Regions from separate parts of the Pseudoalteromonas sp. APAL1 genome, predicted to be linked through region 1. Evidence: riboswitches for the same ligand, from Rfam matches in the RefSeq annotation. Region 1 holds a riboswitch; the other holds the start of a gene.

Region 1 (3,407 bases):
CTCTGTAAGGGTATTTAATAACTTTTTAGCTGGGATCATAAGGCTCCAGTAAATTCAGACTTTGGTGTTAGCGATTAGTAGTAAATTATGTAATTGAGAATAGTTTTATGCTGTCGATGCTGCTAGAATCCGCGCCGAAACACTCGTCTTACAATTTTTACATTATTATAAAGGTTGTTCAAACACCATGGTAACCCCACTTATCCTAACCCTGATAGCGGTGGCATTTTTGCTTATCGTTATAGAGGATATTATCCATGTTAACAAGGCCAAAACGACGCTTTTTTTTGGTACTTTATGCTGGATTATCTTATTTATCTCTCCGATTCATGGGCAAAGCCCAGAAACCATACAACATCAACTGGATCACAATATATTAGAAATCGCGACTTTGTGGCTATTTTTAATGGCTGCGATGACCTTTGTTGCGTATTTAAACTCTAAAGGCTTTATCCAGAATATTGTTCATAAAATTATGCCAAATCAAATCAGTGAACGAAAGCTGATGTTTTTGATTGGTGGTTTTGCGTTTTTATTTTCATCGATATCAGACAACATAACCGCAACTTTAATCTCGCTTGCGGTAGTGATGTCACTGAAGTTAGATCCTAAAAAATTAATAAAATACGCAACCTTAATTGTATTCAGTGTTAACTCGGGTGGGGTGTCGTTGATCACGGGTGATGTTACAACGCTGATGATTTTCTTAGACGAAAAAGTCACCATTGCTAACTTGTTATTATTAATTGTACCTGCACTTGCAAGTGTTGCATTGTTAGCGGCAATGTTATCGGTGGGTATGTCGGGTAATGTGGTATTTGAAAAGCAAACGGCTCGTCGTATTGAAAAAACCGATATTACCATTGCGGTTATCTTCTTCTCGACGATTATTGCTACGTTAACGCTGAGCGTACTTTATAGTGTGCCACCGCTATTAACCTTTTTATTTGGTTTATCACTGATGTTTTTGGTTGCGCAATTTTTAATGCGCAAAAAAGATGTGAACAAAAAAATCATCGATTATATTCGTGAAATTGAGTACGACACCTTATTGTTCTTCGTGGGTGTGTTATTGCTGGTTGGCGCATTAAAAGAAGTTGGCATGCTTGCTAAATTTACTCACCTTTATGAATTGATGGCGCCTGAATATGCCAATTACTTAATGGGGCTATTATCGGCGGCGGTAGATAACGTACCTTTAACTGCAGCACTTTTAAAGGCAGATATTGTGATGAGTCCACAGCAATGGCTGTCGTTTACTTACGCAACAGGGGTAGGTGGCTCAATGCTTATTATCGGTTCTGCGGCGGGTATTATTGCTATGAGTAAAGTAAAAGCGCTTACATTTATGAGTTACCTAAGAATGTCGGTGTATTTATTGATTTCATACACCGTAGGTTATTACGGTTCGCACTTAGCGGGCAGTTTAATTTCATAAAACAACTTGACAGCTAGACGTCTAAACGTTAACTTTCGAAGCCTGCTTTTAACAGCAGGCTTTGTTATTTTAACCAGGTGTTAACTTAACATTCAGAAGAGGTGCGATACTTAGGTAGTTAATGTGAGGTGACGAACGCCGATGACCATTAATGAGGGAAGTACTCGCCGAGAAAATTAGCCGGACGTCACGGTTATTTTTCGGTTTATGGGGCTGAATCCTCAAAACTGTCACCAAACTAGGTGGAGAGCTTCTGGCATGGACTACTCTTTATTTTCAAAGCACCCCCTTGCCGAGTTCTTCTTGATTTACTGTGGATAGTTTTCCACAAAAGGAGACGACATGAATACCCAATTAGCCGCCAATACAAAATCAGATTACGTTGTTGCAAAATTTGGCGGTACCAGTGTAGCTAACTTTGATGCTATGAGCCGCTGCGCAGAAATCGTTAGTGCTGATAACCAAGTACGTATTGTTGCTGTGAGTGCCAGTGCTGGCGTGACCAATCATTTAGTTGCATTGTGTAAACGTAATTTGAGCGCGGTTGAGCGTGATGAGCACATTACCGGCGTAGTCGCCATTCAAGAAGCAATTTTGACAGAGCTGTCGCTCGATGCTGATTTAGCACATGGCTTTAATGAAACGCTTAAGGCTTTTCAAACTTTGGCATCAGAAGGGGTTAAGTCAGCAGCTGAGCAAGATGAGCTACTGAGCTTTGGTGAGCGTTTATCATCGTATTTGTTCACTCAAGTTTTACGTGGTCAAGGTCTTGATGCGGTGCGTTTTGATGTGCGTAAGGTGCTAAAAACAGATAGCCAATTTGCTAAAGCAACACCTAATGTTGCAGCAACCGCTGCGGCTGCTAAAGAGCATTTAGTGCCGCTACTTGATGAGCAAGTTGTTGTAACTCAAGGCTTTATTGGTAGCAATGAACATAATCAAACAACGACTTTAGGGCGTGGTGGTTCAGATTACAGTGCTGCATTACTCGCTGAAGCAATTAACGCAAAAAGCGTGCATATTTGGACCGATGTTGTGGGTATTTTCAGTACGGATCCGCGTTTATGCGCCAAAGCAAGCCCAATTGCTCGCTTAAGCTTTGATGAAGCGGCAGAAATGGCCACGTTTGGAGCAAAAGTGCTGCACCCTGCAACCATTTTACCTGCAAGCCGTAGCCATATTAGTGTGTTTGTTGGTTCAAGCCGTGAACCACAGTTAGGTGGTACATGGATTGAAAAAGAAAAATCTCAGCAACCAGGTATTCGTGCCGTAACACAGCGTAAAAACCAAATTCTGTTAACGGTTAAAAGCCCGGAAATGCTCCTAGCGAGTGGTTTCTTAGCCCGTGTATTCACTATTTTAAGTGAGTTTAATATTTCGGTTGATTTGGTTACTACCTCAGAGATCAGTGTTGCAATCACTTTAGATAACGCACCGAATGCATCACGTCCAGAGCTTGATCAAGCTTGTTTAGATAAGCTTTCTGAGTTTTGTCATGTGTCGGTTGAGAATAACTTAACGCTGGTGGCTTTAATTGGTTCTGAGATTCAATTACGTCAGCAAGAAATGAACTTAATGCAGGTATTGAGTGATTTTAATATTCGTTTAATTTGCCACGGTGCAAGTAAACATAACCTGTGCTTCTTAGTTGAGCAAAGTGAGTCAGATGAAGTCGTGCAGGCTATTCACAGCCGACTATTAGAAAGCCAAGTCGCGGCGTAGGTCGTTAAAATTAATAAAAGAGCACTGCCAGTCAGTGCTTTTTTGTGCCACAACACTTATATCAAACCCTTCAATAGAATTACTACTCGCGCTGAAATTATGTTTGCTCAATTCTTCAAATACATTAGGAGCAAGTAGTTTCGCAATCGGCTGAGCACTTGCTTTGGCAAGCGCCTCTTTTAATGTCCAAATTCTAAAAAAGCACTGTGCTTGTTCATCGGGAGCGTCAAAACGGCTAATTAAGTCA
Region 2 (3,407 bases), on a different contig from region 1:
GCAGGGCGAGAACCTGGGATTACAATCGCGTTTTCTGGAATTGCTTCACCTTTGTTTAGCTGGCGCTCATTAACACAATCGTAGACAGGGATGGTTGCAGATAAGCGCACACCCGGCGCAAGTACAGCACCTTTTTTCACAACCACACCTTCAACAATAACGCAGCCTGCACCGATGAAAGCGTCATCTTCAATAACCACAGGGCTGGCACCAATTGGCTCAAGCACGCCACCTAACTGTACTGCTGCACTTAGGTGAACATTTTTACCTACTTGTGCGCATGAACCCACTAATGCGTGGCTATCGACCATCGTACCTTCGTCGATGAATGCGCCAATATTTACATACGCTGGTGGCATGATAATCGTGCCTTTAGCAACGTGTGCGCCACGACGAACACTGCTACCACCTGGTACCATACGCACGCCGGCATTTGCAGCAAAGCCCTGTGGTGCTAGGTTGTGCTTATCCACAAAACCACCCGGGAACTCGGTATTTGTGCCATTTTTAAAGGCTTCTAAAATGCCTTGTTTAACTTCAACATTGGCATGCCAGTTGCCGTTCTCGTCTTGTGTTGCTGCGCGAACTGCGCCTGATTCTAAGTTGTTTAATAATTCTAACCAGCTCATGATAAAACCTGTTTTTAGTTCCAAGATAAAATTGTGTTGTTTGCGTGGGGGATGCTGTCTGTTTGCTCAAGCTCTAAATGCGTAAGCGGCGGACGTAAATGCGGGGTATTTATTTTACCTTGCAGGTGCATCAGTACTTTTACGGGGATTGGATTTGCGACAGCAAATAAGCTTTGAATCGCTTGCGACCAATCGGTGAATAGATTTGGATATTGACCACTTAAACTGCGTTTAACAAACTCATGGGTTTGACTCGGCCAAGCATTTGCGGCAACCGAAACTAAACCTTTTGCACCAGCTTGAGCAAAATACGGCATAAGTGCATCATCACCACTGAAGATAGCCAGTGTTGGTGACGCCGTTCTAAAGCCTTCAAATTTGCTAATGTCACCACTGGCTTCTTTCAAAGCCCAAAGGTTTTTGTGCTCAGCAAGGTTTTTGATCACCTGCGGTGAAATCTCAACTGCACTACGTCCTGGTACGTTATACAACATACAAGGGTGATGACTTGCGTTAAGTAGGCTTTCAAACCAATGTGTTTGGCCAACAACCCCAGGTTTTGCATACAGAGGAGAGCCCAATAGATAGCCATGAATAGGTAGTTGGTTGCAGTATTCAACCCAAGCAATTTGCTGCTTAAGGTTCATGCCGCCCACAGCGACCATAAGTGGTACAGTCGGTGCTAATTGGCAAACATGTTCAACAATGGCTTGTTGCTCTTTAAGTGAAAGCGCCAGTCCTTCGCCGGTGCTGCCAAGCAATAAAATGCCGTTATTAGCATCTTGCTGCTCAGCGACCAGTTGCCCAAGGGCCGTGTAATCGACCTCGCCAGATTCAGAAAATGGCGTGACAAGCGCTGTCCATAGTGGATAGTCGTTTAAATCAAAATTGTTGATCATCTCTCACGAACTTATAAGGTATTCGAAGAGTTTATGCGGGAGCAATTGAATGGAGCCGCATGTCGTCGTTCGAACAAGGTATAATTCGAAGAGCGAATGGGCTTAAAATAATAAAGACGCAACGGCCTTATTATACTAAGACCAGAAGCTCTCCACCAAACTAATCAATAGCGTTTTGCTATTGTTGGTGACAGTCGCTGGGATTCAGCCCAGTCGCCCGAAATAAGCACCTCACAAACGGTGTTACTTCTCGGCGTTAATTCCCCTCACGTATGATCAACAGAGTCTGTGCTCCTCCTATACGCTACCTGAATAACGCACCTCTTCCAGCCCTTTATGCTCGCTTTATAGCTTAAAGCCAACATAGTTAAATAGGGTATCAGCGACGATTAAAGCATTTTAGCCATCTAGGTGTCAAGGCGGAGTATTCGTTTTTTTAGTGACCGATTTTGCAACATGGTTACGTATAAGCGTGTTTTTAGTACACTAGTATTACCCAGACGAATTGGAAGAAGAATGGAAAAGTTTAACGATATCTATCAGCGAGCTGTCACCCGTAAGGGCAGTGAAGAAATGCTGCTTGCACTGCTTTCTGACCCGCTTGATAGCGCTGACATTGCCAAAATGCATGATGACTTATGGTTGGAAGAGTTAACGCGTAAAGTGTTCCAAAGTGGTTTTTACTGGTCTGTTATCAATAGTAAGTGGTCAGGATTTCGAGAGGTATTTTGGGACTTCAGTGTTGAGAAACTATTAATGATGCCACCTGATATGCTCGAGCAAAAAGCCAGTGATGAACGTATTATTCGTAACTTTAAAAAAGTACAAACGATCCCTGAAAATGCCTACATGATCCATGAAGTAGCTGAAAAACATGGCAGTTTCAGCCAATTTGTAGCTGATTGGCCAGTAAATAATATTATCGGTTTGTGGGCTTACTTAAAAAAGCATGGTGCGCGACTAGGTGGGAACACAGGGCCTTATGCATTGCGTGCCATGGGTAAGGATACTTTTTTACTGTCTCGAGACGTAGAAAATTATTTACGTGCTCATGAATTAATTGACGGTGGCTTACAAACTAAAAAGTCATTACAAGCTGCACAAGACTTTTTCAACGAGCTACAACAACAAAGTGGCTTTAGCCTGCAAGCGCTAAGTCAATTAGTTGCCTATGGGGTAGGCGATAACCGCGTTGGCATAGCTGCGCGATAGGATTTTTTATGAAACTGCAAACTAGGTATACCGATATCAGCGAACTATTGGCTATTGAAGATATGCCTACTCGCGCCGCTGATCCCGCATTATTGTTATTCAATGATAAATTAGCTCAGTCGCTTGGTATTAGTCATGATCCAGAATACCTAGCAGGACAGTTAAGTGGCTCAATAACTGATGACAGCGTAAAGCCTATTGCTTTAGGTTACTCAGGGCATCAATTTGGTCATTTCTCACCACGTCTGGGGGATGGCAGAGCGCATTTGCTTGGAGCAGTTAAAGACGTTGAAGGAGTACTGTGGGACATACAGCTTAAAGGGGCGGGTGCTACAGTGTTTTCACGTGGTGGTGATGGACGTTGTGCGATTGGGCCGGCGGTTCGTGAGTTTATAATGAGCGAAGCGATGGCTGCATTAGGTGTCGCGACAACTCGCTGCTTAGCTGTTGTTACTACCGGCGAAACGGTGTATCGACAACCACCTCGGCCAGGCGCTGTCGTAACTCGCGTAGCAAAAAGTCATATTCGCGTTGGTTCATTTCAGTATTTAGCAACCCAGGGCGATATTGAAGGCTTAGAAAAGTTAGTTGATTACGCACTCAGTTGTCATTTCCCAGAGATAGATACACGTGCAGAGCAACGTTATGTAGACTTTTTAACCGCAGT

Evidence for each region. A riboswitch is a leader RNA that binds a small molecule or an ion and turns the genes downstream of it on or off. The one in region 1 is predicted to bind lysine.
Region 2: it holds a riboswitch for lysine, as region 1 does, so the genes downstream of both, dapA (4-hydroxy-tetrahydrodipicolinate synthase) here and lysC (lysine-sensitive aspartokinase 3) in region 1, are expected to answer to the same signal.

Annotation. Positions count from the first base shown of each region.
Region 1 is NZ_JAKGAW010000057.1:15,922-19,328, reverse strand. It holds gene L1264_RS19110 (hypothetical protein) at 1-39, opposite strand, end outside; gene nhaD (sodium:proton antiporter NhaD) at 188-1,438, shown strand; lysine riboswitch at 1,527-1,699, shown strand; gene lysC (lysine-sensitive aspartokinase 3) at 1,781-3,160, shown strand; gene L1264_RS19095 (4'-phosphopantetheinyl transferase family protein) at 3,137-3,407, opposite strand, start outside.
Region 2 is NZ_JAKGAW010000018.1:69,702-73,108, forward strand. It holds gene L1264_RS10910 (2,3,4,5-tetrahydropyridine-2,6-dicarboxylate N-succinyltransferase) at 1-629, opposite strand, end outside; gene dapA (4-hydroxy-tetrahydrodipicolinate synthase) at 644-1,528, opposite strand; lysine riboswitch at 1,666-1,862, opposite strand; gene L1264_RS10920 (DNA-3-methyladenine glycosylase I) at 2,045-2,740, shown strand; gene L1264_RS10925 (protein adenylyltransferase SelO) at 2,749-3,407, shown strand, end outside.